3 regions of the Streptomyces sp. NPDC001157 genome follow, and region 3 is predicted to be linked to each of the others. Evidence: predicted binding sites of a transcription regulator. Region 3 holds the regulator's gene; each other region holds the start of a gene.

Region 1 (8,046 bases), on a different contig from region 3:
ACCGGTGTCCAACCCGGCGTCCCGAAGCGGGAGTTGATCTCATCCGCCACCCGCTGCACCTCGGCCGTGTAGTCGCGGTAGACGGCGAGGTCCTGCCGGGAGGGGTAGGCGAACGCGACGTGCACGACCCGCTCCCGCCACTCGGGGCGGTCCTCCAGCAGCTGCCGGTACGCCAGCAGCCCGCGCACGATGTTCTTCGACAGCTCGGTGCGGTCGACCCGTACGACCGTTTTGCGGCCGGCGCCGATCTCCTCCCGCAGCGCGGCCATGCGCTCGGCCACATCGGTCTCGTGCGAGCGCTTGCGCAGGAAGTCCGCGTCCGCGCCGAGGCCGTGCACGCCGATCTCCGTGTCCCCGAGGCCGCCCACCACCGCCGTACAGCAGGCAGTGAACGCGTCCGCCCAGCGCCGGGTCAGAAAGCCCAGCCGGTCGGCGCCCAGCATGCCGCGCAGCAGCTGCTCGGCGATGTCGTCCGGCAGCATCCGGAAGTAGTCCACCGGCGCCCACGGAGTGTGCGAGAAGTGTCCGATCCTGAGGTCCGGCCGCACCTCCCGCAGCATCCCCGGCACCAGACACAGGTGGTAGTCCTGCACCAGCACCGCCGCGCCCTCGGCCGCCTCCTGGGCGAGTGCCTCGGCGAAGGCGCGGTTGTAGGTCTCGTACGACGCCCACTGCCGCCGGAACTCCGCGTCGAAGACCGGCTCAAGCGGCGTCTGGTACAGCATGTGATGCACGAACCACAGCACGGAGTTCGCGATGCCGTTGTACGCGTCGGCGTGCACACCGGCCGGGATGTCCAGCATCCGCACACCGTCCTCGCCGACCCCGCGCCGTACCGCCTCGCGGTCGCCGTCGGACAGCGCCGAGCACACCCACAGGGCGTCCGCGTCGGGCCCGATCGCGGACAGGCCGGAGACCAGCCCGCCGCCGCCGCGCCTGGCGGCCAGCGAGCCGTCCTCCTGCACTTCGTACGAGACCGGGCCGCGATTGGACGCGACCAGCACCTGATGACCAGCGGAGTGCGTGGAAGCCATACGCCTCAACCTAGCCCGGCCCGGAAACGCTCAAACGTACGGCTGGGCTCTGCGGGTGGACCGTATACACCGCCCGCACCGCGTAACGCGCCGCCTCAGGCGACCTTGCGCGACGCGTACTCCGCGATCTCCACCATCGGCGGCCGCTCCTCCGTGTCCACGGAGTAGGTGCGCGGCTCGAAGCCGTCCTCGCCCCGTTCGAACTGGGTGAGGGAGGGACGGATGAGATGGCCGCGGGCCAGCCTCAGCTGTGCGGTGCGGTAGATCGCGGCGGACATCCGGCCCAGCGCCTGCCCGTCCTGGTGGCGGTGCTTGCGCACCCCGACGTCCACCTGGGCGAGCGCGTCGAGGCCCACCAGGTGCAGGGCGTCGACCAGCATGCCCAGCTCGACGCCGTACCCGACGGGGAACGGCAGCTGTTCCAGCAGGCTGCGCCGGGCCGCGTACTCGCCGCCGAGCGGCTGCACGAAGCCGGCCAGCTGCGGCCAGTGCATGTTCAGCAGTGGGCGTGCCATCAGCTCGGTGACCCGGCCGCCCTGGCCCTGGGCGCCGCCCAGCGGGCGGTCGTACATGCCCTTGACGAGGTCGATCCCCGGGTCGGTGAGCAGCGGGCCGACGATCCCGGAGACGAAGTCGGAGGAGAACTCCTTCAGGTCGGCATCGATGAAGCAGACGATGTCCCCGTCGGTGACGAGGAGCGAGCGCCACAGCACCTCGCCCTTGCCGGGGACGGTCGGGATGCGGGGCAGGATGTCGTCACGGTGGACGACCCTGGCCCCGGCCGCCGCGGCGACCTCGGACGTGCGGTCGGTGGACCCGGAGTCGACGACGACGATCTCGTCGACGAGCGGAACCTGCTGCATGAGGTCGTGACGGATGATCGCGACGATCTCGCCGACCGTCTCCTCCTCGTTGAGTGCGGGCAGCACGACGCTGACCGACTGTCCCGACCGCTGTTTGGCGGCGAGGATCCTGTGGAGAGGGCGATCGGTCAGGGACCAGGAGCGGGTGCTCAGCCAGCGCTCGACTTCTTCCAGCACGTAGGCGGCTCCTCTGCGTTCTCTCGGCGAGCGTGGAACGTGTGATCCATCTCGCGGTTCGGACGACTATCTCAACTGTCCTGGCCTTCGGTTACAGTCTTGAACAACGCTGGTGACCATCGCATGTCGGGGCTCGTCCGGCGTTTACAACCGCATACCGCTCATCCAGAGGGGCAGAGGGATACGGCCCGATGAAGCCCCGGCAACCCTCCAGCCGGTCTCGTACCGATCGATGCCGATCGTTCCGCGAGGCTCCCGGCTAGGGAAGGTGCCAAATCCGTCTCACGGCGAGATGCGTCGTGAGGAAGATGAGGAGAAAGGGCCTCGCCTCACATGGCTGCGCAGACTGTTGCAAGCACCACCGACCCCACGACCGTCGACCTCGGTCCCGCCGCGGCGCTCTCCTGCCGCGAGTGCGGTCACCGGGTACCCCTCGGCCCGGTCTTCGCCTGCGAGGAGTGTTTCGGCCCGCTGGAGATCGCCTACGACTTCTCGGCCTACGACACCGAGGAGCTCCGCAAGCAGATCGAGGCGGGTCCCGCGAACATCTGGCGTTACGCGCCCCTGCTGCCCGTCCCGGCGGACGTGGCCGACAAGCCGAACATCAACCCCGGCTGGACCAAGCTCGTCAGGGCCGACAACCTCGCCCGCGAGCTGGGCGTGACCGGCGGTCTGTACGTCAAGGACGACTCCGGCAACCCGACGCACTCCTTCAAGGACCGAGTCGTCGCCCAGGCCATCGAGGCCGCCCGCGCCTTCGGCTTCACCACCCTGTCCTGCTCGTCCACCGGCAACCTGGCCGGTGCGGTGGGTGCCGCGGCCGCCCGCGCCGGCTTCCGGTCCTGCGTGTTCATCCCGCACGACCTGGAGCAGGGCAAGGTCGTCATGGCCGCGGTCTACGGCGGCGAGCTCGTCGGCATCGACGGCAACTACGACGACGTGAACCGCTTCTGCTCCGAGCTGATCGGCGACCCGGCCGGCGAGGGCTGGGGCTTCGTCAACGTCAACCTGCGGCCGTACTACGCGGAGGGCTCCAAGACCCTGGCGTACGAGATCTGCGAGCAGCTCGGCTGGCAGCTGCCGGACCAGCTGGTCGTGCCGATCGCCTCCGGCTCCCAGCTCACGAAGATCGACAAGGGTCTGCAGGAGCTGATCAAGCTCGGGCTCGTCGAGGACAAGCCGTACAAGATCTTCGGCGCGCAGGCCGAGGGGTGCAGCCCTGTTTCCGTCGCGTACAAGGCGGGGCACGACGTCGTACGGCCGCAGAAGCCGAACACGATCGCCAAGTCGCTGGCCATCGGCAACCCGGCGGACGGGCCGTATGTGCTCGACATTGCCCGGCGCACCGGGGGTGCGGTGGAGGATGTCAACGACGAGCAGATCGTCGATGCCATTCGGCTGCTCGCCAGGACCGAGGGGATCTTCGCGGAGACCGCCGGTGGCGTGACCGTGGGCGTGACGCGCAAGCTGATCGAGAACGGTGTCCTCGACCCGACCCTGACGACGGTCGTCCTGAACACCGGTGACGGTCTGAAGACGCTGGATGCGGTGGCCGGCACCGGGCTCACCGCGACGATTCGGCCGAGCCTTGAGTCGTTCCGTGAGGCGGGGCTCGCCTAGCAGGTAGTTGTTCGTCTGCGGGCCGGTGGGGGCTGGTCGCGCCCCGCGGCGGAGCCGCAAATCGACACAGCCCCGAGCCCCTTGAAAGCCACACCCTGACCGGAGGTTTCACCGTGAGCGTCAACGTTCGTATCCCTACCATCCTGCGCACCTACACCGGCGGGCAGGCCGAGGTCACCGCCGAAGGCGGCACCCTCGGCGAGGTCATCGCCGATCTGGAGAAGAACCACACCGGGATCGCCGCCCGCGTTCTCGACGACCAGGGCAAGCTTCGCCGGTTCGTCAATGTGTACGTGAACGACGACGACGTGCGGTTCGAGCAGGGGCTGGAGACGGCGACTCCGGACGGGGCGGGCGTCTCGATCATTCCGGCCGTGGCCGGAGGCTGAGCGAAACAGGTCGGACGACCGATTATTACCTTCGGTAACGCTGATTACCGAGAGTTCATCGAATTGCCCCCTCCGCGAGAGAAGCGGAGGGGGCAATTCTGCATGGTTGAGCGCGGTACAGTTGGGGAACCTGCTCGACTCCGCTTGCCGCGTGCATATGAGTTCTTGCTTCTCCGGCAGCGAGAAGTAGCCAAAGTGTGCAGGTTTTTTGCGTCTTATGCTCCATTTATGGGGCCCGACTTGCCCTGAATTCAGGCGAATTCTCCGTAAATTCCCGACCGGTCGTGCCCGGAATTCTCGTCCGATTGACCTGTTGCAGACGGCAGTTGGACAGATACATTCAGCCGCGGTCGACGCGTTCCGGCGCACGCCCCCAACCGTGGGGGGTGAGGTCTGACCCGGATCCGCGAAGTGTGGATCTGTGCAAGGGCCAGTAATAGGGGAGTTAGGCATGGCTCAGGGCACCGTCAAGTGGTTCAACGCGGAGAAGGGGTACGGCTTCATCGCGGTCGACGGTGGTGCGGATGTTTTCGTCCACTACAGTGCGATTCAGATGGACGGCTACCGCACCCTGGAAGAGGGTCAGCGGGTCGATTTCGAGATCTCGCAGGGCCAGAAGGGGCCGCAGGCGGACATGGTCCGTCTGGCGACCAGCTGAAGCACGCGCCGGGTTAACTGCAGCGACGTTCTTCTGTTCTTGATCGAAGGGTCCGCACCTCACGGGGCGGGCCCTTCGGCATGTCCGGGGGCCTGGGCGGGCCCACCCGGTACCCGAGAGCCGCCTGCGCCCGCCCGTCGCTCGACCACCGCCCCTCAACGAGCCCGCTCCGCGGGCGCACCTTGCACTCGACGGGGGCGAGTGCTAATCATTGGCGTTAGCACTCTGAAGGTGAGAGTGACAACGAAGGACCGGGTCGGTGAGGCCCGCAGGCCGGGTGGGGAAGGAACCCACGAGGTGTGCGAGCCGTCCGTCGCGGGCGCGGGCGCGGTCCGAAGGAATCACCCCCAGTCCTGGAGGGACCACTTCACATGGCCAAGATCATCGCGTTCGACGAGGAGGCGCGGCGCGGCCTCGAGCGCGGCATGAACCAGCTCGCGGACGCCGTGAAGGTGACGCTCGGCCCCAAGGGCCGCAACGTCGTCCTCGAGAAGAAGTGGGGCGCCCCCACGATCACCAACGATGGTGTCTCCATCGCCAAGGAGATCGAGCTCGAGGACCCGTACGAGAAGATCGGCGCCGAGCTGGTCAAGGAAGTCGCCAAGAAGACGGACGACGTCGCCGGTGACGGTACGACCACCGCGACCGTTCTCGCCCAGGCCCTCGTCAAGGAAGGCCTGCGCAACGTAGCCGCCGGTGCCAACCCGATGGCCCTCAAGCGCGGTATCGAGAAGGCCGTCGAGGCCGTCTCCGGTGCCCTCCTTGAGCAGGCGAAGGATGTCGAGACCAAGGAGCAGATCGCTTCGACGGCCTCCATCTCCGCCGCCGACACCCAGATCGGCGAGCTCATCGCCGAGGCGATGGACAAGGTCGGCAAGGAAGGCGTCATCACCGTCGAGGAGTCCCAGACCTTCGGTCTGGAGCTGGAGCTCACCGAGGGTATGCGCTTCGACAAGGGCTACATCTCGGCGTACTTCGCCACCGACATGGAGCGGATGGAGGCGTCGCTCGACGACCCGTACATCCTGATCGCCAACTCCAAGATCGCTTCCGTCAAGGACCTGCTCCCGCTCCTGGAGAAGGTCATGCAGTCGGGCAAGCCGCTGCTGATCATCGCCGAGGACGTCGAGGGCGAGGCCCTGTCGACCCTGGTCGTCAACAAGATCCGCGGCACCTTCAAGTCCGTCGCGGTCAAGGCCCCGGGCTTCGGCGACCGCCGCAAGGCGATGCTGAACGACATCGCCATCCTCACCGGTGGCGAGGTCATCTCCGAGGAGGTCGGTCTCAAGCTCGAGAACACCTCCCTCGACCTGCTGGGCCGCGCCCGCAAGGTGGTCATCACCAAGGACGAGACCACCATCGTCGACGGCGCCGGCTCCACGGAGCAGGTGCAGGGCCGGGTCAACCAGATCCGCGCCGAGATCGAGAACAGCGACTCGGACTACGACCGCGAGAAGCTGCAGGAGCGCCTGGCGAAGCTCGCCGGCGGTGTCGCGGTCATCAAGGCCGGTGCCGCCACCGAGGTGGAGCTCAAGGAGCGCAAGCACCGCATCGAGGACGCCGTCCGCAACGCGAAGGCCGCCGTCGAGGAGGGCATCGTCGCCGGTGGTGGCGTCGCGCTCATCCAGGCCTCCTCGGTCTTCGAGAAGCTGGACCTGGAGGGTGACGAGGCGACCGGCGCCAACGCCGTGCGCATCGCGCTCGAGGCCCCGCTGAAGCAGATCGCGGTCAACGCCGGCCTCGAGGGCGGCGTCGTGGTGGAGAAGGTCCGCAACCTCACCCCGGGTCACGGCCTCAACGCCGCGACCGGCGAGTACGTCGACCTGGTCAAGGAAGGCATCATCGACCCGGCGAAGGTCACGCGCTCTGCCCTGCAGAACGCCGCCTCCATCGCCGCGCTCTTCCTCACCACCGAGGCCGTCATCGCCGACAAGCCGGAGAAGGCCGCCGCGCCTGCCGGTGGCGGTATGCCGGGCGGTGACATGGACTTCTGATCCGCCTCGGGGCTTCGGCCTCCGGTTGGTCAACGTCCTTACGGAGGGCGGCACTTCCTGCTCCGGCAGGGGGTGCCGCCCTTCGGTGTGTCCGGGGTCACGCGGGTGCCGCCGTCCGCCCGGGAATGTGAGACGGCGCATAGGCGATTGTTTAAGGCAGTGCAACCATGCGTGCGCACATACCGCTCGGTTAACTCAGCCCACGAGGAGTACCCCACGTGACCGCCCCCGCCACATCCCGCGCCGCCGAGATCCTTTCCCGCCCCACCGCGATCAACGGACTGACCGTCCCCAACCGCATCGTCATGGCGCCCATGACGCGCATGTTCTCCCCGGGCGGCATCCCCGGCGAGGACGTGGTGTCGTACTACGCCCGGCGGGCCGCCGCCGGCGTCGGGCTGATCGTCACCGAGGGCACCTACGTCGGCCACGAGTCGGCCGGCCAGAGCGACCGCGTCCCCCGGTTCCACGGCGAGGAGCAGCTCGCGGGCTGGCAGAAGGTCGCCGAGGCGGTGCACGCGGCGGGCGGCACGATCGTTCCGCAGCTGTGGCACATAGGCACGGTCCGCAACCAGGGCGACGCCCCCTACCCGGATGCCCCCTCGCACGGCCCCTCCGGTCTGCGCGTCACCGGCGTCGAGGACGCCACCCCGATGACCCAGGCCGACATCGACGCCGTCATCGGCGCGTTCGTCGAGTCCGCGGTCGCCGCCGAGCGCATCGGCTTCGACGGAGTCGAACTGCACGGCGCGCACGGCTACCTGCTCGACCAGTTCCTGTGGGTCGGCACCAACCGCCGTACGGACGCTTACGGCGGCGACCCCGTGGCCCGTACGAAGTTCGCGGCGGAGATCGTGGCGGCCGTGCGGGAGGCCGTCTCGCCCGAGTTCCCGATCCTGTTCCGGTACTCGCAGTGGAAGCAGGAGGCGTACGACGCGCGTCTCGCCGAGACGCCGGAGGAACTGGAGGCGATCCTCGCGCCGTTGGCCGCGGCCGGTGTGGATGCGTTCCATGCCTCCACGCGGCGGTACTGGCTGCCTGAGTTCGATGGCTCCGACCTCAATCTCGCGGGCTGGACGAAGAAGCTGACGGGCAGGCCGACCATCACCGTCGGTTCGGTCGGGCTCGACGGGGACTTCATCCGGGGGTTTGCCGGTGAGGGGTCGCCGATCCGGGGGATCGATGATCTTCTGGATCGGCTGGAGCGGGAGGAGTACGACCTTGTCGCTGTCGGCCGCGCCCTGCTCCAGGACCCGGAGTGGGCGGCGAAGGTGCTGGGTGACCGCTTCGACGAGCTGAAGCCCTACGACG
Region 2 (11,256 bases), on a different contig from region 3:
GCGGGGGCAGCAGCTCCGGCGCCCGCTCCGACACGGCGATGGTCGTGCACATCGACGCGGGCCGTAAGCAGGCCACAGTCGTCAGCATCCCGCGCGACACGCTCGTCACCCGTCCGTCCTGCCCACTGAAGTCCGGCGGGTCGACGGCGGTGGCGTACCACTCGATGTTCAACAGCGCGTACTCGGTGGGCGGCGCGGTGTGCGCCGTGAAGACCGTCGAGTCGATCACCAACGTCCGTATGGACCACTACATCGAGATCGACTTCTCGGGCTTCGCGAAGCTGGTGAACGCACTGGGCGGTGTGACGGTGACGACCGATCAGGACATCAATGACGACGACAGCCATCTGCATCTGAAGGCGGGCACCCACACCCTGAACGGCAAGCAGGCCCTGGCCCTCGCCCGCACCCGGCACGGCCTGGGCGACGGCAGCGACCTCGGCCGCATCGGCCTGCAGCAGAAGCTGGTGAAGGCGCTGCTGGAACAGATCTCCGCGACGAACCTGTTCACCGACCCCGCCAAGCTGTACACGGTGGCCGAGGCGGTGACCAGCAGCCTGACCACCGACACCGGCCTGGACTCGCTGAGCGAGCTGGTCGGCCTCGGCGAGAGCCTGAAGGGCCTTTCCGCGGACCGGGTGAGGACGGTGATGATGCCGGTGGTGACCGCGCCCTCGGACCCCAACAGGGTGGTGGCGAAGGAGCCCGCGGCGAGCGAACTCTGGGAGTCGCTCCGCTGAACTCTCGCTGACGTGTCCACCGAAAAACTGGACGACTGCTGCAACCAGCGGGCGTCCAGGGGTGTCTGTTGCGGTGACCACACTGCAGTAACCAGGGGGAACACCGATGTCCAACTCGCGTTCGTACAAAGCTTGGTCCGTGCCGCTGATCGCCGGAGTGCTCGCGCTCGGCGGGATCCCCGCCCTCGCGGGCAGCGCCGCGGCCGCACCGCAGTCCGTCCACAGCGTCAAGGACGACTTCAACGGCGACGGCTACAAGGACCTCGCCGTCGGCGCCCCGATCGCCACCATTGACGGCAAGCAGGGGGCGGGCTACGTCACCGTCATGTACGGCGGCCCGCACGGACTGACCAAGGACCACCGCACCGTCATCAGCCGCTCCACCAGCGGAATCCCGGGCGATCCCGCCGCGGGCGAGAACTTCGGCTACCAGCTGTCCACGGGGGACCTGGACGGCGACGGGCGCACCGACCTGATCATCGGGCAGGCCTCCTCGACCCGGGACGCGGTCGTCGTCTGGGGCGGCCAGAACGGCCTGTCCGGCGGTGTGTCCGTGCCGGCCGCGACCACCCAGGCAGGAGACTTCGACGGCGACGGCAAGCAGGACCTGGTCCTGTTCCGCGGTGGCCGCGCCTCGGGCGACGACCCGCTCGGCACCAAGGCCACCGTGTGGCGGGGCCCGATCTCCCGGGCCGGGAAGCCGGCTGCCACGCAGGACTTCGGCTCGACCAGGGTGGACCCCTTCGACGTGATGTACGCGGCCGCCGGAGACGTCAACGGCGACGGCCGCGACGACCTCGCGCTGACCGTCTACACCGGTGACGGCGGCATCGGCTCCCAGCTCTACCTGGCAGGCGCCTCCCAAGGAGCCTTCACGTTTGCCGCCTCCCCCGAGGGCAGCGGCCAGGTGGCCTTCGGCGATGTCAACGGCGACGGCTTCGACGACATCGTCCGGGGCGTCCCGAACGACTCCACAGTCACCGTGGCCCTCGGCTCGGCCTCCGGTCTGAAGCCGTCGTCGACCTGGAAGTCGTACAGCCAGGACACCGAAGGAGTCCCCGGCGCCAAGGAGGAGGAGGACGCCTTCGGCTACGCGGTGACCGCCGGTGACGTCAACGGCGACGGCTACGCCGATGTGGCCGTGGGCGCGCCCGGCGAGAAGCTCGGCGACAAGGACGGGGCGGGCATGGTCGACGTCCTCTACGGCGGCCGCGACGGTCTGACCGGCACCGGCGCCCAGGGCTTCAGCCAGGACACCGACGGCGTTCCCGGTGCCGCGGAGGCCGGCGACAACTTCGGTGACGCGGTCAGCCTCCTCGACATCAACGACAACGGCTACGCGGACCTCGCGGCCGCGGCGTCCCGCGAGAACCAGGTCGAAGGCGGGAACAGCGGTGAGGGGGCGGTCTGGTCGCTGCGGGCGCGTCCGACGGGCATCGTGACGGACGCGGCGTTCACCTTCGGACCCCGCACGGTCGGGGCACCGGTCGAGAGGGCGTCGTTCGGCAGCTCGCTGTCGTAGCAGGTCAGGCCCACACGTGAGGGGCCGGGAAAAATCTCCGAAGAAATCCGCGGGGTCTGTCGATCCCGGCCTCTCCCGATCGACGCACTGGTGAGAGGCCGGAACGGACCGGCCCCGTAGCGATCGAGGAGTCACCATGCCGCGTTACCTGTCGCTCGTGAACATCGACGAGAAGACCGCGCCCGCGGAGGGCCCCAGCCCCGAGCTGATGCAGCGGATGGGCGAGCTGATCGAGGAGATCACCAAGGCCGGAGTCATGCTCGACACGGCCGGGCTGACCCCGTCCTCCCAGGGCACCCGCGTGCACTGGGAGGACGGGCAGATCTCCGTGACCGACGGCCCCTTCACCGAGTCCAAAGAGGTCATCGGCGGCTACGCGATCATGCAGTGCAAGGACATGGCCGAGGCCCTGGAGTGGACCAAGCGGTTCCTGAAGGTGCACGAGGAGTTCTGGACGGTGACCTGCGAGGTGCGGGAGATCGCCGAAGGCTGAGCGATCCTTGGCCCGGGGGCGCCGGGGGTGTTGCATGGTGGGCCGTGGAACCACAGCCCACCGCCCCGCACGCCACCGCCGACCCCCGCCACGCCATCGAGACCGTCTTCCGTCTCGAATCCCCTCGCATCATCGCCGCCGTCGCCCGCCTCGTCCGCGACGTCGGCATCGCCGAGGAGCTTGCCCAGGACGCCCTGGTCGCCGCCCTGGAGCAGTGGCCGCGCGACGGTGTGCCCGACAAACCGGGCGCCTGGCTCATGGCCACCGCCCGGCACCGCGCCGTGGACCTGATCCGGCGCCGGGAGAACTACGCCCGCAAGCTGCAGGAGATCGGCCGCACCCTCGAAACCACCGCCCCGCCCGAGGAACCCGCCGACCCCGACGACATCGACGACGACCTGCTCCGCCTGGTCTTCACCGCCTGCCACCCGGTGCTGTCCGCCGAGGCCCGCATCGCCCTCACCCTCCGGCTCCTCGGCGGCCTGACGACGGCCGAGATCGCCCGCGCGTTCCTCACCCCCGAGCCGACGGTCGCCCAGCGCATCGTCCGCGCCAAGAAGACCCTCGCCACCAGGAACGTCGCCTTCGAGGTGCCCTACGGCCCGGAACGCGAGGCCCGGCTCGGCTCCGTCCTGGACGTCATCTACCTGATCTTCAACGAGGGTTACGCCGCCACGGCCGGCGACGACTGGCTGCGCCCCGCGCTCTGCGAGGACGCGCTGCGCCTGGCGCGCGTGCTGTCGTCCCTGATGCCCAAGGAGCCCGAGGTGCACGCCCTGACCTCCCTCCTGGAGTTCCAGACGTCCCGCGCGGCCGCCCGCACCGGCCCGGACGGCGAACCCGTCCTCCTCAAGGACCAGAACCGCCGCCGCTGGAACCGCATGCTCATCGCCCGCGGCATCACAGCCCTCCACCGCGCCGAGGCCACCGCCGTGGGGGCGCCGGGCCCGTACGCCCTCCAGGCCGCCATCGCCGCCTGCCACGCGCACGCCTACACGTACGAGGAGACCGACTGGACGAGCATCGCCACCCTGTACGGCCTGCTCGCCGCCCGCGCCCCGTCCCCGGTCGTCGAACTCAACCGCGCCGTCGCCGTGTCGATGGCCGAAGGCCCGGCGCAGGGACTGGCGATCGTCGACGCCCTCGCCGCCGAACCCGCCCTGCGCGACTACCACTTGCTGCCCAGCGTCCGCGGCGACCTGCTGGCACGGCTCGGGCGCACGGCCGAGGCGCGCGAGGAGTTCGTACGGGCGGCGGGGCTGGCGCGCAACGAACGGGAGCGGGAGCTGCTGCTGCGCCGTGCGGCGGATCCGTCCTGATCAGGCGGGACGCCCGAGGAGCATGGTCGGCGCTCCCGCCACACGGGTCAGGAACACGGTGGCCGAGCCCGGCCCCTGCGGCTTCACTTTCCTCCGCAGCTCCTCCGGCTCGACGGCCGACCCCCGCTTCTTCACGGTCAGCGTCCCGACCCCACGCTCCCGCAGCAGCGCCTTCAACTTCTTCACGTTGAAGGGGAGTTGATCGGTGATCTCGTACGAGTTCGCATACGGCGTCGGCCGCAACTCGTCGGCGGTGATGTACGCGATGGTCGCGTCGACCAGCCCGCCGTCCAACTGCTCGGCCACCTCGGCGACCAGATGGGCACGGATGACGGCGCCGTCGGGCTCGTACAAGTACCGTCCGACTGGCCGGACTTGAGGGTCCGGCAGCCCCTTCCCCAGCAGCGTGCGCGGCCCCGGGAGCAGAGTCGCCCGCACCGCCTCCGGCTCCGTCCCGAACCACAGCACGGCCTCTTTCACATCCCCGCCGTCCGAGATCCACTCGGCCTCGGCGTCGGCGGGCACGGCCTCGTGCGGAATGCCGGGTGCGACCTTCAGCGCGGCGGCGCGGGACGCCTTGCGGGCGGCCCCGACCGCCCACGACAGGGGCGGCGAGTAGGCCTCCGGGTCGAAGATGCGACCCCGCCCGCCGCGCCGGGCGGGGTCGACGAACACGGCGTCGTAGCCGGACGTGTCCACCTCCGTGACGTCCGCCTCCCGCACCTCGATCAGCTCGGCGAGCCCGAGCGCGTCGGCGTTGGCGCGCGCCACGGCCGCGGTCGCCGGATCCCGGTCCACGGCCAGCACCCGGATCCCGGCCCGCGCCAGCGCGATGGCATCGCCGCCGATCCCGCAGCACAGGTCGGCGAGAGAGGTGACGCCCAGCGCCTTCAGCCGCTCGGCCCGATAGGTGGCGACGCTCGCCCGTGTCGACTGCTCCACCCCGTTCGGCGTGAAGAACATCCGCTCCGCGTCCTCGGCGCCGAACTTGGCCGCCGCCCGCTGCCGCAGCCGCGCCTGTCCGAGGGCCGCCGACACCAGCTCGGCGGGGTGTTCGCGGCGCAGCCGGGTGGCGACGGCGAGCTCGTCCGCAGGGGCCGTGCCGCGCACCTCGTCGAGGAGGGCGCGGCCTTCGGGGGTGAGCAGGTCAGCGAGGTCGTTCACCGGCCCATTGTGGGCCAGTCGGTGGACGGTGCGCCTCCGGCCGCGTGGCGGACCGGGATCCGGGCAGTGGCCTGCGATGATCCGGCACCATGCGAGCAGTAGTACAAAACGATAAGAATCGCGCTTATGGGGTGACATGGCTCCGCGGTGGCATCGCCGTGCTCGCCGTCGCGGCCATCGCCTCGGGCTGTGCACAGTTCGGCGGCCCGCCGGTGCGCCCGGCCCCCGGCCAGGAGCAGCCCCTGCATGCGCCCCCGGCCCGCGCCCTCGACTCGTACGCCACGAAGCTGCGCAGCGCGTACATCGCCCGCGCTGCCGCGGCGCGCCACTGGGACCTGGCGAGGGTCCCGCTGACGGCTCCGCCCCCACCCGTGAAGAAGCCGAGGATCAAGGCCCGCAGGGGCTTCGAGGTGGACGACCAGGAGGAGCTGAGGCTCCCGCCCGTCTTCACGACCGTCCCCACCAGGCAGAAGGTCGTCTTCCTGACCATCGACGACGGAGCCGAGAAGGACCCGGCGTTCCTGCGGATGATGAGCGACCTGAAGATCCCGTACTCGGCCTTCCTCAGCGACTTCCTGATCAAGGACGACTACGCCTACTTCCGCCGGATGCAGTCCGAGGGGGTGACCCTCAACAACCACACCCTCACCCACCCGTACCTTCCGGCGCTGTCGTACCGGGAGCAGAAGCACGAGATCTGCGGCATGCAGGCGATCATGAAGAGGCAGTTCGGCAAGGCCCCGACCGTCTTCCGCCCACCCTTCGGCAACTACAACCAGGACACCCTGCGCGCCGCCAGGTCCTGCGGCATCAAGTACGCGCCCATCTGGGACGAGGAGGTCTTCGTCGACCACTGGGAGTACCGCGAGGACGACCGGGACCTGCACCCCGGCGACATCGTCCTCACCCACTTCCGCGGCCGTGACGAGTGGAACGGCACGATGGTCGACGACATGCGCCGCTTCCTGAACAGGGTCACGGCCGACGGCTACGCGGTGGCCCGCCTGGAGGACTACCTGTGAGCCCGAGGGACCTGGCGGCCGGGACATTCGAAGCCCCGGGCGGCAACCCCAGCCCGTCATGGAAGTCCCCCCGCTCGAGCGAAGCCGAGAGCGGGGGAGTTTGAGGACGAGGCCGTTCAGGCCGATAGCGGGGGCCTGGGGGCGGCAGCCCCCAGGACGTTCACAGCCCCCCGGCCGACCGAAAACCCCGCCGACGCGCCGCAGGCATTAGCAGTCCGCTTGACCGAGTGCTAATCACGGTCATAGTCTCGGCTCTGGCACTCCCCACTGGAGAGTGCCAACTACGCGACGGGCAGGTCCGGCACCCGCGACGACGGATCCACCTGGTCGCCACCTCAGACAGTTAACCCCGTGAGATCTCCGAAGGGGGAGGTCGGATCGTGACGACCGCCAGCTCCAAGGTTGCCATCAAGCCGCTCGAGGACCGCATCGTGGTCCAGCCGCTGGACGCCGAGCAGACCACGGCCTCTGGCCTGGTCATCCCGGACACCGCCAAGGAGAAGCCCCAGGAGGGCGTCGTCCTGGCCGTGGGCCCGGGCCGCTTCGAGAACGGCGAGCGCCTGCCGCTCGACGTCAAGACCGGCGACATCGTGCTGTACAGCAAGTACGGCGGCACCGAGGTGAAGTACAACGGCGAGGAGTACCTCGTCCTCTCGGCTCGCGACGTGCTCGCGATCATCGAGAAGTAGTTCACCCGCTTCCTCGAGAAGCACATTGCTTGACGCTGCGCCCCTGGCCCCCGCGACCACATAAGAAGCCGGGCGCCCGGGGCGCAGTGCCTTTTTCACCCACAGATTTCCGAGAGGGCTCCCGCTGTCATGGCGAAGATCCTGAAGTTCGACGAGGACGCCCGTCGCGCCCTCGAGCGCGGCGTCAACAAGCTGGCCGACACGGTCAAGGTGACGATCGGCCCCAAGGGCCGCAACGTCGTCATCGACAAGAAGTTCGGCGCGCCCACCATCACCAACGACGGCGTCACCATCGCCCGTGAGGTCGAGGTCGAGGACCCGTACGAGAACCTCGGCGCGCAGCTGGTGAAGGAGGTGGCGACCAAGACCAACGACATCGCTGGTGACGGCACCACCACCGCCACCGTGCTCGCCCAGGCGCTGGTGCGCGAGGGTCTGAAGAACGTCGCCGCGGGCGCCTCCCCGGCGCTGCTGAAGAAGGGCATCGACGCGGCCGTGGCGGCCGTGTCCGAGGACCTCCTCGCCACCGCCCGCCCGATCGACGAGAAGTCCGACATCGCCGCCGTGGCCGCGCTGTCCGCGCAGGACCAGCAGGTCGGCGAGCTCATCGCCGAGGCGATGGACAAGGTCGGCAAGGACGGTGTCATCACCGTCGAGGAGTCCAACACCTTCGGTCTGGAGCTGGACTTCACCGAGGGCATGGCCTTCGACAAGGGCTACCTGTCGCCGTACTTCGTGACGGACCAGGAGCGCATGGAGGCCGTCCTCGAGGACCCGTACATCCTGATCAACCAGGGCAAGATCGCCTCGATCGCCGACCTGCTGCCGCTGCTGGAGAAGGTCATCCAGACCAACTCCTCCAAGCCGCTGCTGATCATCGCCGAGGACGTCGAGGGCGAGGCCCTCTCCACCCTGGTCGTCAACAAGATCCGCGGCACCTTCAACGCCGTCGCGGTGAAGGCCCCGGGCTTCGGCGACCGCCGCAAGGCGATGCTGCAGGACATGGCGATCCTCACCGGTGCCACCGTCATCTCCGAGGAGGTCGGCCTCAAGCTCGACCAGGTCGGCCTGGACGTGCTCGGCTCCGCCCGCCGCGTCACGGTCACCAAGGACGACACGACCCTCGTCGACGGCGCCGGCAACTCCGAGGACGTCGTGGGCCGCGTCGCCCAGATCAAGGCCGAGATCGAGAACACGGACTCCGACTGGGACCGCGAGAAGCTCCAGGAGCGCCTCGCGAAGCTGGCCGGCGGCGTGTGCGTGATCAAGGTCGGCGCCGCCACCGAGGTGGAGCTGAAGGAGAAGAAGCACCGTCTGGAGGACGCCATCTCCGCGACCCGCGCCGCGGTCGAGGAGGGCATCGTCTCCGGTGGTGGTTCCGCGCTGGTCCACGCCGCCAAGGTGCTCGAGGGCTCCCTCGGCAAGACCGGCGACGAGGCCACCGGTGTCGCCGTCGTCCGCCGCGCGGTCGTCGAGCCGCTGCGCTGGATCGCCGAGAACGCCGGCCTGGAGGGCTACGTCATCACCTCCAAGGTCGCCGAGCTCGAGAAGGGCCAGGGCTTCAACGCCGCCACCGGCGAGTACGGCGACCTGGTCAAGGCCGGCGTCATCGACCCGGTCAAGGTCACCCGCTCCGCCCTGGAGAACGCCGCCTCCATCGCCTCCCTCCTGCTGACGACCGAGACCCTGGTCGTCGAGAAGAAGGAAGAGGAAGAGCCGGCCGCCGCGGGCCACGGCCACGGCCACGCCCACGCCCACTGACATCGGTCAGTAGTCGCAGCGAAGGCCCGGCACCCTTGGGGTGCCGGGCCTTTCGCCGTCCTCCTGCTGTCCCTCCTACTGCTCCAGACCCTCCAGCGCGCCCAGTTGCGCCATCAGCCCCAGCCGGTCGTACTCCCACCAGGCCTCGACGATCTTCTCGTGCTCGCCGTAGCGGTGAATGGTCGTGCCGGTCATGGTGACCTGCTTCCCGGTCGACGGGATCCCCATGAACTCGGCCTTCTGGGTGGCGTTCCAGGTCCACCGGTTGCACACCCGGTCGCCCTGGGCGAACTGGTCGTCGAGGGTGAACGTGAAGTCGAAGGCCCCGCGCCACATCTCGACCTCGCGCCGCAGCGCGTCCATGCCGATGGTGTCCTGCTCGTTGGCGGGATCGTGGTCGTGGTAGTTCTCGGCGACCATGTCGTCGAGCGGAGCCAGCTCGCCCGGTGCGGCGATCGTCTGGAAGAACCGCCGCGAGGTGTCCGTGTTCAGCTGCTCGTCGCGTACGACGTCCAGGTCGGTGAAGGTCGGCATCTCGTCACAGAGAGCCACCATCTCGCGGAAGATCTTGTCGGTCTCGGGCAGGTTGGAGTTCCGCATCGCCTCCTCGTACGACGGGAACTCCACGATCTCGATGAAGTGCGACGCGTCCGACCGGTCCTTGCCGATCACACTGTGCGTCGCGGTCCGCTTCCCCTTGGTCTGTTCGACCCACGTGTCCATCAGCCGGTTGATGTCGTCGAACCGGCTGGTCTTGCAGTCGATGATCTGAACGAAGGTCATGGTCTCGCCTCCGGTCCCCGGGGTCCGGTTACTGCACTGTTCCGGGGGCTGTGACCTCAGCGGCTTCGCCGCGGGCCCCCGGACCCCCAGCAGAAAAGCAGGTCAACAGAGGTGGCCGACGCGAAGCTCGCGAGGCGAACCTCTGTAACAGCACCATTCTCCCACCGGGGCTCCGCGGCGCCCCTTGACGCCGGGAGGCTACTGCGGCCCGTACTTGCGCCCGGTCCGGGAGGTGATCCCGCCCAGCAGCCCCCGGGGCGTCACCTTCACGATCCCCATCAGCGCCTTGTACCGCGCATCCGGAATGGAGAGCGACTTCCCGCGCGCCAGATCCGACAGCGCCGCCGACACCAGCTTGTCGGCATCGAGCCACATCCACCCCGGGATGTTGTCCGTGCCCATCCCGGCCCGCTGATGGAACTCGGTCCGCACGAACCCCGGGCACAGCGCCATCAACCGCACGCCACTGCCCGCCAGGTCCTTCGCCGCCCCCTGCGTGAACTGCACGACCCACGCCTTGGAGGCGCCGTACGTGCCGCGCGGCACGAAGGCGGCCACGGACGCGACGTTGACGACCCCGCCGCGGCCGCGCTCGCGCATCGCCTCGGTCGCCGCCGCCGTGAGGCGCAGCACCGCCTCGCAGTGCACCTTGAGCATCGTCAGTTCGTCGGCCATCGCCACATCGAGGAAACGGCCCTTGTTGCCGAAGCCGGCGTTGTTGATCAGCAGGTCGACGGGGTTCTTGCGGTCGGCCAGGCGCGTGGCGACGGCTTCGATGCCCTCGTCGGTGGCGAGGTCGGCGGTGAGCACCTCCGCCTCGATGCCGTGCCGGTCGTGCAGTTCGGTCGCCTGTTCCTGCAATCGCTTGGTGTCGCGGGCGACGAGCACCAGGTTGTGCCCGTCGGCCGACAGCCGCCGCGCGAACGCGGCGCCGATGCCCGCGGTCGATCCCGTAATCAGAGCCGTTGTCATGGCCCAAGGGTAGTGACCCGGACTGTGGGGATCCGATCTCTGCACAGGGCCCGACGACAGTGAAGCTCCTGGGTGCGGCGCCGAGTAGAGGGCATGTCAGGAGCCGTACGTCTCCAGGTACTTCCGCGCCGCCGCAAGGCTCTCGGGATGCAGCGCCGCCCCGGCGGGCAGCAGGCGCGGCAGCAGCTCCCGCTCCGTCGTCGACGCGCGGAACTGCAGTGCCACCGTCACCTCGTGCTCCGGCCGGTGCACGATCTCGATCGGGTCGCCGGACCGTATCTCGCCCGGCTCGATCACTCGCAGGTACGCACCCGGCGCACCCTTCCGCGTGAACCGCTTCACCCACCCCTGCTCACCCAGATGGCCCTGGAAGGTACCGCAGGGAATCCGGCCGCAGGTCACCTCCAGGACCACTTCCGGGCCCACGCGCCAGCGCTCGCCGATCAGCGCGCCCGAGATGTCCAGGCCCTCGGTCGTGAGGTTCTCGCCGAAGGAGCCGTTGGCCAGCGGGCGCGCCAGCTCGCGCTCCCAGTCGTCCAGGTCCTCGCGCGCCATCGCGTACACGGCCTGGTCGTTCCCACCGTGGTGCTGTCTCTTGCACACCGCGTCCCCCGCCAGCCCGCTCCCGCCGATGCCCTTCGGCCCGGGCGCGGCCACCCGCACCGGCCCGTCCACCGGACGCTTGTCTATACCGGTCAGACCCTCGGGGTTGTCCGTGTACGGCACGGCTTTCGCACGGCCGAGATTCACCGACAGAAGCTTCATGGCTGCACGGTAGGCGACGACTCCTC
Region 3 (11,256 bases):
CGATCCGGGACGAGTTCGGTCTCGCGGCGGACGCGGAGGTGACGACGGAGGCGAACCCGGAGTCGGTGGATCCGGCGTATCTGGCCGCGCTCCGGGAGGGAGGCTTCAACCGTGTCTCCTTCGGCATGCAGAGCGCGAAGCAGCATGTGCTGCGGGTGCTGGACCGGACGCACACGCCGGGGCGGCCGGAGGCGTGCGTGGCGGAGGCCCGGGCGGCCGGCTTCGAGCACGTGAACCTGGACCTGATCTACGGCACCCCGGGCGAGTCGGACGACGACTGGCGGGCCTCGCTGGAGGCGGCGCTGGGTGCCGGGCCCGACCACGTGTCGGCGTACGCACTGATCGTCGAGGAGGGCACGCAGCTGGCGCGTCGCATCCGCCGGGGCGAGGTCCCGATGACGGACGACGACGTCCACGCGGACCGCTATCTGATCGCGGACGAGGTGATGTCGGCGGCAGGCTTCGACTGGTACGAGGTCTCCAACTGGGCCACGTCGGAGGCGGGCCGCTGCCTGCACAACGAGCTGTACTGGCGGGGCGCCGACTGGTGGGGCGCGGGCCCCGGCGCCCACTCGCACGTGGGCGGGGTGCGGTGGTGGAACGTGAAGCACCCGGGGGCGTACGCGGCGGCGCTGGCGGAGGGACGGTCGCCGGGCGCTGGCCGGGAGCTCCTGGCGGAGGAGGACCGCAGGGTGGAGCGGATCCTGCTGGAGCTGCGGTTGCGGGAGGGGGTGCCGCTGTCCTTGCTGAGGGAGGAGGGGCTTAAGGCCTCCCGCCGGGCGCTGGGGGAGGGGCTCCTGGAGACTGGGCCGTACGAGGAGGGGCGGGCAGTGCTGACGCTGCGGGGGCGGTTGCTGGCGGATGCGGTGGTCAGGGACTTGGTGGACTGATCACCCTGGCGGGTGAATCGGTGCGGAACGTCGGTTCGGTCCCTAACCTGGTTCGTAGGCTGCTGCCGTAACTGACGGTGGCAGAAACCGGAGGGCTGCGGAGTGACCGCTGTGGACGACCGACCGATGACCACCGATGTCGTGGAGTTCTTCGAGAACCTCGAGGTTCCCGAGGGATACAAGGCCGAGCTCCTCCGGGGGGAAATCGTGATGATGGCGGCGCCGGACGTGGTGCACAACGACATCGTCGAGGCGGTTCTCGACCAGTTCCCGCGCCGGGACTGGAGGAGGCTGCAGACGCAGGCCGTCGCCATCCTGCAGGAGACCAGCGAGCCTTTGCCCGACCTCGTACTGGTGGAGAGGGGCGTCGGACCGCGTGAAGGGCAGCTCATGCCGTCCAAGGTCATCAGCATGGTCGTCGAGGTTGTGTCCAAGACGAGCGTCGAGCGTGATTACGTCGTCAAGCGTTCGATCTACGCTGCGGGCGGCATGCCCGTCTACTTGATCATCGACCCGATCATGGGGCAATGTGTGCTGCTCACCGAGCCGACAGGCACGGGCGAGCAAGCCGACTACCAGTTGCAGCGGGTAACCACCTTCGGCGCGCCGGTGCCGCTGAAACCGCTTGGCATCGAACTGGACACCACCGAGTTCGGCACCTACAAGGGCGTCAAGCCCCACCACCGACCGTGACGAAGTCGATCAGCTCCTCCACCCGCCCCAGCAGCTCCGGCTCCAGATCCTTGTAGGACCCCACCCGCTTCAGGATCGCCTGCCACACCGCCCCGGTGTTCTCCGACGGCCACCCCAGCGCCCGGCACACCCCCGTCTTCCAGTCCTGCCCGTGCGGCACCCGCGGCCACTCGGCGATCCCCAGCGACGACGGTTTCACCGCCTCCCAGATGTCGATGTACGGGTGGCCCACCACCAGCGCGTGCTCGCTCGTCACCGCCTCCGCGATCCGCCACTCCTTCGTACCCGGCACGAGGTGGTCCACCAGCACCCCGAGCCGCGCATCCGGCCCCGGCGCGAACTCAGCCACGATCGACGGCAGGTCGTCGACACCCTCCAGGTACTCCACGACCACGCCCTCGATGCGCAGGTCGTCACCCCAGACCTTCTCGACCAGCTCGGCGTCGTGGCGGCCCTCCACGTAGATACGGCCGGCGCGAGCGACACGCGCGCGTGCGCCGGGGACGGCCACCGAACCGGATGCCGTACGAGCGGGCCGTACAGGAGCCGCGCCGGACGGGCGTACGAGCGTCACCACCCGCCCCTCCAGCAGGAACCCCCGCGGCTCCATCGGGAACACCCGGTGCTTGCCGAAGCGGTCCTCCAGGGTCACCGTGCCCGCCTCGCAGCGGATCACCGCGCCGCAGAAACCGGTGCCCGGCTCCTCGACCACCAGACCCGGTTCCGCCGGTACCTCCGGCACGGGCTTGGGCTTCTTCCACGGCGGGGTCAGGTCGGCGGAGTACTGGCGCATTCGAGTGACGATAGGAGAAGCGGCCGGTCAGCGGCTACGACACGCCGAAACGTGCCGCCAGCTCGTCCCGCTGTCTCCGCACGAACCCCGCGTCCACCACCGCTCCGTGACCGGGTACATACAGTGCGTCCTCCCCGCCCAGGTCCAGAAGTCGGTCGAGGGCGGCCGGCCAGTGTGCCGGTACGGCGTCGGGACCGGCCTGCGGTTCGCCGGACTCCTCCACCAGGTCGCCGCAGTAGACGATCTCCGGGGAGCCGGGGACCAGGATCACGAGATCGTGGGCCGTGTGGCCAGGGCCCACGTTCGCCAGCAGCACCTGTCGGCCGCCGCCCAGGTCGAGCGTCCACTCGCCGGAGACGTGGTGCCGGGGCGGGACCAGGGCGTCGACCGCCTCCTCCGCCACCCGCGCCTCCAGCCCGTTGCCCACCGCGTCCGCACGCAGCTCCTCGCGCGCGTGCCGGGCCTCGAACACCGTGTCCACGCCCACCGCGCCGTACACCTCCGCGCCCGCGAACACCGCCGCCCCGAAGACATGGTCGAAATGGGGATGCGTGAGCGCGAGATGAGTCACACGGTGACCGGCGAGCTCCTGCGCCTCGGTACGCAACCGTGCGCCCTCGACGAGGCTCGATCCCGCGTCGATCAAGAGCGCCGTGCCCTCCCCGACGACCAGCCCTGCCGTGCAGTCCCAGCGGGGCAGACGGCACCGGCCGACACCGGCCGCCAGCCGCTCCCACCCCAGCTCTTCCCAAGTCACCGTCATACGGCGACGCTAGCGGTACGCCCCGTTCAACGGGGGCCGACCTTGCCCCGGGTGTACCCCACCGCCGTACACTGGCCGGTAACGGCTGGCACTCGGACGGACAGAGTGCCAGGCGAGCGCCGAGGGGACGACTTCTGGAGGTGTGCGCTAGATGCTGAGTGAACGACGGCTCCAGGTGCTGCGCGCCATCGTCCAGGACTACGTCGGCACCGAGGAGCCGGTGGGCTCGAAGGCCCTGACCGAGCGGCACAACCTCGGAGTGTCCCCGGCGACCGTACGCAACGACATGGCGGCCCTGGAGGACGAGGGGTTCATCGCCCAGCCGCACACCAGCGCCGGGCGCATCCCCACCGACAAGGGCTACCGGCTGTTCGTCGACAAGCTCGCGGGCGTCAAGCCGATGTCCGCACCCGAGAAGCGGGCCATCCAGAACTTCCTGGACGGCGCCGTGGATCTCGACGACGTGGTGGCGCGGACGGTTCGGCTGCTCGCCCAGCTCACGCGACAGGTGGCGGTTGTCCAGTACCCGTCGCTGACCCGGTCCACCGTGCGGCACGTGGAGCTGCTCTCGCTCGCCCCCGCGCGCGTGATGCTCGTGCTGATCACCGACACCGGGCGGGTCGAGCAGCGCATGGTCGACTGCCCGGCGCCGTTCGGGGAGGCCTCGCTCGCGGATCTGCGGGCGCGGCTCAACAGCAGGGTCGCGGGCCGCCGCTTCGCCGACGTCCCCCGGCTCGTGGAAGACCTGCCCGAAGGCTTCGACGTCGAGGACCGGGGTACGGTCTCGACAGTGCTCTCCACACTTCTGGAGACACTGGTCGAGGAGAACGAGGAACGGCTGATGATCGGCGGCACCGCCAATCTGACCCGTTTCGGACATGACTTCCCCCTCACCATCCGCCCCGTCCTGGAGGCGCTTGAGGAGCAGGTCGTGCTCCTCAAGTTGCTTGGCGAGGCGGGGGATTCGGGCATGACGGTGCGCATCGGGCACGAGAACGCCTATGAGGGACTCAACTCCACTTCCGTGGTGTCGGTCGGCTACGGTTCGGGCGGCGAGGCAGTCGCCAAGCTCGGCGTGGTCGGACCGACCCGCATGGATTACCCGGGAACGATGGGAGCGGTACGCGCAGTGGCACGGTACGTCGGACAGATCCTGGCGGAGTCGTAAGTGGCCACGGACTACTACGCCGTTCTCGGCGTGCGCCGCGACGCGTCGCAGGAAGAGATCAAGAAGGCCTTCCGGCGGCTCGCGCGCGAGCTGCACCCGGACGTCAACCCGGATCCGAAGACCCAGGAGCGGTTCAAGGAGATCAACGCCGCCTACGAGGTGCTCTCCGACCCGCAGAAGAAGCAGGTCTACGACCTCGGCGGCGACCCGCTCTCGCAGGCGGGCGGCGGTGGCGCGGGCGGCTTCGGCGCGGGTGGCTTCGGGAACTTCTCGGACATCATGGACGCGTTCTTCGGTACGGCGTCGCAGCGCGGACCGCGTTCGCGTACGCGCCGGGGCCAGGACGCGATGATCCGGCTGGAGATCGAGCTCGACGAGGCGGCCTTCGGCACCACGAAGGACATCCAGGTCGACACGGCGATCGTCTGCTCCACCTGCAACGGTGAGGGCGCGGCGCCCGGTACGACCGCTCAGACGTGTGACATGTGCCGCGGCCGCGGTGAGGTGTCGCAGGTGACGCGGTCCTTCCTGGGCCAGGTCATGACCTCGCGGCCCTGCCCGCAGTGCCAGGGCTTCGGGACGGTCGTTCCGACGCCGTGCCCGGAGTGCGCCGGTGACGGTCGCGTACGGTCCCGCCGTACCCTCACGGTCAAGATCCCGGCCGGTGTCGACAACGGCACCCGCATCCAGCTCGCGGGTGAGGGCGAGGTCGGCCCCGGCGGCGGTCCCGCCGGTGACCTGTACGTCGAGATCCACGAGCTGCCGCACCCGACCTTCCAGCGGCGCGGCGACGACCTGCACTGCACGGTCACCATCCCGATGACGGCCGCGTCCCTCGGCACCAAGGTGCCGCTGGAGACGCTGGACGGCATGGAGGAGGTCGACATCCGGCCCGGCACCCAGTCCGGCCAGTCGATCCCGCTGCACGGGCGGGGCGTCACGCATCTGCGCGGCGGGGGGCGCGGCGACCTCATCGTCCACGTCGAGGTCCAGACCCCGACCAAGCTGGACCCGGAGCAGGAGCGGCTGCTGCGGGAGCTGGCGAAGCTGCGGGGTGAGGAGCGGCCGACGGGGCAGTTCCAGCCGGGGCAGCAGGGGTTGTTCTCGCGACTCAAGGATGCGTTCAACGGCCGCTGACGGGGTGGCTGCGGGCGGCTGCTTTCGCCCCCGCCGCCCTTACCCTTCCCGTCACCCTTCCCGTCCCTGGGGGCTGCGCCCCCAGACCCCCGCTTTCGGCCTGAACGGCCTCGTCCTCAAACGCCGGACGGGCTGAAAGTGCAGGCACGTGCCAAGGGGATGGGCCGATTCGGACTTGTTCGGAGGACGTGACAACATGCCGTCATGTCCTCCGCACTGACCGATCTCTTCCCTCATCCGATCGTGCAGGCCCCCATGGCGGGCGGTGTCTCCGTGCCGCATCTGGCCGCCGCCGTGTGCGAGGCCGGGGGGCTCGGGTTTCTCGCCGCCGGGTACAAGACGGCCGACGGCATGTACCAGGAGATCAAGCAGCTCCGGGGGATCACGAACCGCCCCTTCGGCGTGAACCTCTTCATGCCGCAGCCCGAGTACGCCGACCCCGGCGCCGTGGAGATCTACGCCCACCAGCTGGCCGGGGAGGCCGCCTGGTACGAGACCGAACTGGGCGATCCGGACAGCGGTCGCGACGACGCCTACGACTCCAAGCTCGCCGTGCTGCTCGACAACCCCGTGCCGGTGGTCTCCTTCCACTTCGGGGTCCCGAGCCGCGAGATCCTCGACTCCCTCCGCCGGGCCGGCACCTTCACACTGGTCACCGCGACCACCCCCGAGGAAGCCCTCGCCGTGGAGCGGGCGGGCGCCGACGCGGTGATCGTGCAGGGCGTGGAGGCCGGCGGTCACCAGGGAACCCACCGGGACAACCCCGAGGCGGACGGCACCGGCATCGGGCTGCTCTCGCTCGTCGCCCAGGTCCGCGAGACCGTGAGCATCCCGATCGTCGCCGCCGGCGGCATCATGCGCGGCGGTCAGATCGCCGCGGTGCTGGCGGCGGGCGCGAGCGCCGCCCAGCTCGGCACGGCGTTCCTCGCCACCCCGGAGTCCGGCGCTAACGCCGTTCACAAGCAGGCGCTCACCAACCCGCTGTTCGTGCGCACGGAGCTGACCCGGGCGTTCTCCGGGCGCCCGGCCCGCGGCCTGGTCAACCGCTTCCTGCGCGAGCACGGCCCGTACGCCCCCGCCGCCTACCCGGAGGTCCACCACCTCACCTCGCCCCTGCGCAAGAAGGCCGCCGCGTCCGGCGACGCGCAGGGCATGGCGCTGTGGGCGGGGCAGGGGCACCGCATGGCACGCGAACTCCCGGCCGGGCAGCTGGTGGAGGTCCTCGCCGCCGAGATCGACGCGGCCAGGACAGCGTTGTCGGACAAAGGGGACCTGCGATGACCGCGCCGGTGTTCGTGGTCGAGTCGCTGGCGGGCGTCGGGCCCGGCTCGATCGTCGAACTGGACGGTCCCGAGGGGCGGCACGCGGTGTCCGTACGGCGGCTGCAGCCCGGCGAGGACGTGGTGCTGACGGACGGTCTGGGGCGCGGTGCCGCCGGTGTGGTCGTGCGGACGGAGGGCAAGGACCGGCTGTTCGTCGAGCCCTTCGAGTTCCCGGTCGAACCCGAGCCCAGCCCCCGTATCACCGTCGTCCAGGCCCTGCCCAAGGGGGACCGGGGCGAGTTGGCCGTCGAGACGATGACCGAGACCGGCGTCGACGCGATCGTGCCGTGGTCGGCGGCCCGCTGCATCACCCAGTGGAAGGGCGAGAGGGGACTGAAGGCCCTCGCCAAGTGGCGGGCCACCGCCCGCGAGGCCGGCAAGCAGTCCCGTCGGCTGCGCTTCCCCGAGGTCGCGGACGCGGCAACGACCAAGCAGGTTGCCGCACTTCTCGCCAAAGCCGACTTCGCCGCCGTACTGCACGAGGACCGCGACTACGCCAGTGAGCCGCTGGCGACCGCCGAGCTTCCCTCCGCGGGCGAGATCGTGCTGGTCGTGGGCCCCGAAGGGGGCGTGTCCGAACAGGAGTTGGCGCTCTTCTCGGAGGCGGGAGCGAAGGCGTACCGGCTCGGGCGTAGCGTGCTGCGCACATCGACCGCCGGCACCGCGGCGACCGCCCTGCTCCTGGGCCGCACCGGCCGCTGGTCCTGAACGATCACAGGGGAACACCATGGAACTCGCCCAAGTCCGGCTCCTCGTCAGCGACTTCGCCGCCTGCTACCGCTTCTACGCCGAGGTCCTCGGCCTCAAGCCGCAGTCGGGCGCGACCGCGGGCCCGTACGAGAAGTTCAGCCCGGCCACGGGCTCGGCGGGCATCGCCCTCCAGGACCGTTCGATGATGGCCGAGGTACTGGACGAACTGGGCGACACGGCAACGGGTCATCGCTCCCTTGTGGTGCTGCGCGTCGACGATCTCGACACCTACTGCGAGGAGATCGCCACCCGGGGCGCCGTCCTCCTGCACGGCCCGGCCCCCATGACGGACCGCATGCGGGTGGCCCATCTCAAGGATCCCGAGGGGAACTTGGTGGAGTTGCAGGAGTGGCTGCTGCTGCGTGGCTGACCCGGTAGGCGCCCGCGGGCGCGTTCGTGACCGTATGCGCTCTACCGCCGGACGGCCCACGGTGGCAGGCTGCCGTCCATGGGGGCATTGAGGCGGATTTGGCGACGGCCGCGAGGACGGCGGGTGGCGGCCGCGGTGGGACTTGCCGTGCTGGGCGTCGGCGGGGCCGCGGCCTGTGACCCGGGTGGGCTGAACTCGGCGGCCGTGGCGTACACGACCGACCAGACCGCGACCAAGGAGCTGGAGCGGCAGCACGTCGATGTGCAGTGGCTCAGCTGCACGGCCAACTACGGGAACAACAAGGCCGCCACGGCCGGACGGACGGCGCCTTCGGCGAGCGAGACCACCGTCGCCAATGTCGACTGCCAGGGACAGACCAAGGACCGACGGGACATCACGGTCACCGGCAAGGTCACCCGGGCCGTCAACGGCGCCTGTGTGCGCGGCGACCTCACCGCCAAGGTGGGCGGCAAGCAGTGGTTCCATGTGACGGGGCTCGGCAACTGCAACGCGACACCGTCGCCCATCTTCAACAACCCCTCCAACGGAAACGGCGGGCAGCCCGGCGCCACCGTCACCGTGACGGTCACCAGGACCATCTGGTGCAAGGGGGATCCGCAGTGCTGGCCCGTCCAGGGCAAGTGATCCAAACCGCTGACCTGGAGTGGTGTCACTGCGTAGGGTGATCGGGTGACACAGTCTGCGACGCCTGCCTACCTCCGGTTTCCGCACCTGTGGGGCGAGTTGGTCGCCTTCACCGCGGAGGACGACGTGTGGCTCGCCCCCGTCGACGGTGGACGCGCCTGGCGGGTCAGCGCGGACAACACACCGGTCGCCCTACCCCGCATCTCGCCCGACGGCACGACCGTCGCCTGGACCTCCACCCGCGACGGCGCCCCCGAGGTGCACATCGCCCCGGTCGTCGGCGGACCTTCCAAGCGGCTGACCCACTGGGGCAGTTGGCGCACCCAGGTACGCGGCTGGACCCCGGACGGGCAGGTCCTCGCGATCACCACTCACGGCCAGGCGAACCTGCGCCGCAGTTGGGCGCACTCCGTCCCGCTCGACGGCGGACCTTCCACCGTCCTGCCGTACGGCCTCGTCGGGCATGTCGCCCACGGGCCGAGCACCGTTCTGCTGTCCGCACCCATGGGGCGCGAGGCCGCCTGGTGGAAGCGTTATCGCGGGGGCACCGCGGGCAAGCTGTGGATCGACCGGGAGGGGCAGGGCGAGTTCGTACGGCTGCATGAAGAGCTCGGCGGGAACCTGGAGTTCCCGGTGTGGGCGGGGGAGCGCATCGCCTTCCTGTCCGACCACGAGGGCGTCGGGGCGGTGTACTCCTCCCTGGACGACGGCTCCGACCTGCGTCGGCACACACCGCTGGACGGCTTCTACGCCCGGCACGCCTCCGGCGACGGCACCCGTGTCGTCTACGCCTCGGCCGGTGAGCTGTGGATCCTCGACGATCTCGACGGAGCCGAGCCCCGCCGCCTCGACATCCGGCTCGGCGGGCAGCGCGCCGAGCGGCAGCCGTTCGCCGTGAACGCCTCCCGCTGGTTCGGATCGGCCGCCCCCGACCACACCGCGCGCGGCAGCGCGGTCGCCGTACGCGGAGCCGTCCACTGGGTCACCCACCGTGCCGGTCCCACCCGTGCGCTCGCCGCCGAACCCGGCGTACGGGCCCGGCTGCCGCGCACCTTCCGCGCCGAGGGCGAGGAATGGGTGGTGTGGGTGACGGACGCGGAGGGCGAGGACGCCCTGGAGTTCGCGCCCGCCACCGGTCTGGCACCCGGCGCCACCCCGCGCCGCCTGGCCGCCGGACAACTCGGCCGCGTCCTCGGGCTCGCCATGGCGCCCGACGGCAGCCGGGCCGCGGTCGCCGCGCACGACGGACGCGTCCTGCTCGTCGAGCGGGAGACGGGCGAGGTCCGCGAGATCGACCGCAGCGAGGACGGGGACGTCACCGGCCTCGTCTTCTCGCCGGACTCGGCCTGGCTCGCCTGGTCCCACCCCGGCCCGCGCCCGCTGCGCCAGCTCCGCATCGCCCACACCACCGACCTGACGGTCACCGAGGCGACCCCGCTGCGCTTCCGGGACTACTCACCCGCCTTCACCCTCGACGGCAAACACATCGCCTTCCTCTCCAACCGCTCCTTCGACCCGGTCTACGACGAGCACGTCTTCGACCTCGCCTTCGTGGTCGGCGACCGCCCGCACCTGATCACCCTCGCGGCGACCACGCCTTCCCCCTTCGGCCCGCAGCGGCACGGACGCCCCTTCGACACCCCCGACAAGGACGAGACCCCGGACAGCGAGGGCACCCCGGCCACCCGCATCGACCTCGAAGGCCTCGCCGACCGGATCGTGCCCTTCCCGGTCGAGGCCGCCCGCTACTCCGACCTGCGTGCAGCGAAGGACGGCGTGCTGTGGCTGCGCCACCCGGTGCAGGGCGTCCTCGGGGTGTCCAGGGCCACCCCGGACGATCCCGACCCCAAGACCGAGCTGGAGCGCTACGACCTCGCGCAGCACCGCCTGGAGCACCTCGCCACCGACGCCGACCACTTCCGGGTCAGCGGCGACGGAAAGCGGCTGCTGCTGTGGACCGACGGCAAGCTGAAGGTCGTACCCAGCGACCGGCGTGCGTCCAACGACGACGCGAGCGACACCAACATCACCGTCGACCTGACCCGGATCCGGCAGACCGTCGATCCCTCGGCCGAGTGGCGGCAGATGTACGAGGAGACCGGCCGCATCATGCGGGACCACTTCTGGCGGCCGGACATGAGCGGCGTCGACTGGGCCGGCGTACTCGACCGCTACCGGCCGGTCCTGGACCGCGTGGCCACCCACGACGACCTCGTCGATCTCCTGTGGGAGGTGCACGGCGAGCTCGGCACCTCGCACGCCTATGTGATGCCGTACCGCGGATACGGCAACGGGCCCCGGCAGGGGCTCCTCGGCGCCGACATCTCCCTTCACGAGGACGGCAGTTGGCGCATCGACCGCATCCTGCCGACCGAGACCTCCGACCCCGACGCCCGCTCCCCGCTGGCCGCGCCGGGCGTCGCGGTGCGGGCAGGGGACGCGATCGCCGCGGTGGGCGGGCGGCCGGTGGACCCGGTGACCGGGCCCGGACCGCTGCTCGTCGGCACGGCGGGCAAGCCGGTCGAGCTGACGATCTCGCCGGCCGGCGGAGGCGAGGTGCGGCATGCGGTGGTCGTGCCGGTCGCGGACGAGGAGCCGCTGCGGTACCACGCGTGGGTCGCGGACCGGCGGGCCTACGTCCACGAGAAGTCCGGCGGCCGGATCGGCTATCTGCACGTCCCCGACATGCAGGCGCCGGGCTGGGCCCAGATCCACCGGGACCTGC

The links. Region 3 encodes HrcA, which represses chaperone genes, less so after heat shock. Its sites were predicted from a motif close to TTNGCACTCNGNNNNNCNGAGTGCNAA; they were not measured.
Region 1: the regulator HrcA is predicted to act here: its motif matches at 4,959-4,985, upstream of groL (chaperonin GroEL).
Region 2: the regulator HrcA is predicted to act here: its motif matches at 6,468-6,494, upstream of groES (co-chaperone GroES).

What each region holds. Positions count from the first base shown of each region.
Region 1 is NZ_JBSFJW010000008.1:334,398-342,443, reverse strand. Features, by position in the region: gene ACWDAG_RS18335 (alpha,alpha-trehalose-phosphate synthase (UDP-forming)) at 1-1,034, opposite strand, end outside; gene ACWDAG_RS18330 (glucosyl-3-phosphoglycerate synthase) at 1,130-2,074, opposite strand; SAM riboswitch class I at 2,233-2,389, shown strand; gene thrC (threonine synthase) at 2,408-3,694, shown strand; gene ACWDAG_RS18320 (MoaD/ThiS family protein) at 3,808-4,083, shown strand; gene ACWDAG_RS18315 (cold-shock protein) at 4,535-4,741, shown strand; gene groL (chaperonin GroEL) at 5,113-6,735, shown strand; gene ACWDAG_RS18305 (NADH:flavin oxidoreductase) at 6,954-8,046, shown strand, end outside.
Region 2 is NZ_JBSFJW010000015.1:176,807-188,062, reverse strand. Features, by position in the region: gene ACWDAG_RS25790 (LCP family protein) at 1-740, shown strand, start outside; gene ACWDAG_RS25785 (FG-GAP and VCBS repeat-containing protein) at 847-2,262, shown strand; gene ACWDAG_RS25780 (YciI family protein) at 2,399-2,755, shown strand; gene ACWDAG_RS25775 (RNA polymerase sigma factor) at 2,800-4,074, shown strand; gene ACWDAG_RS25770 (class I SAM-dependent methyltransferase) at 4,075-5,238, opposite strand; gene ACWDAG_RS25765 (polysaccharide deacetylase family protein) at 5,328-6,260, shown strand; gene groES (co-chaperone GroES) at 6,641-6,949, shown strand; gene groL (chaperonin GroEL) at 7,079-8,710, shown strand; gene ACWDAG_RS25750 (ester cyclase) at 8,786-9,493, opposite strand; gene ACWDAG_RS25745 (SDR family NAD(P)-dependent oxidoreductase) at 9,692-10,465, opposite strand; gene ACWDAG_RS25740 (MOSC domain-containing protein) at 10,562-11,230, opposite strand.
Region 3 is NZ_JBSFJW010000016.1:21,121-32,376, reverse strand. Features, by position in the region: gene hemW (radical SAM family heme chaperone HemW) at 1-890, shown strand, start outside; gene ACWDAG_RS25960 (Uma2 family endonuclease) at 1,017-1,583, shown strand; gene ACWDAG_RS25955 (DUF3097 domain-containing protein) at 1,561-2,376, opposite strand; gene ACWDAG_RS25950 (MBL fold metallo-hydrolase) at 2,411-3,139, opposite strand; gene hrcA (heat-inducible transcriptional repressor HrcA) at 3,291-4,307, shown strand; gene dnaJ (molecular chaperone DnaJ) at 4,308-5,444, shown strand; gene ACWDAG_RS25935 (nitronate monooxygenase) at 5,649-6,725, shown strand; gene ACWDAG_RS25930 (16S rRNA (uracil(1498)-N(3))-methyltransferase) at 6,722-7,474, shown strand; gene ACWDAG_RS25925 (VOC family protein) at 7,494-7,886, shown strand; gene ACWDAG_RS25920 (hypothetical protein) at 7,965-8,531, shown strand; gene ACWDAG_RS25915 (S41 family peptidase) at 8,577-11,256, shown strand, end outside.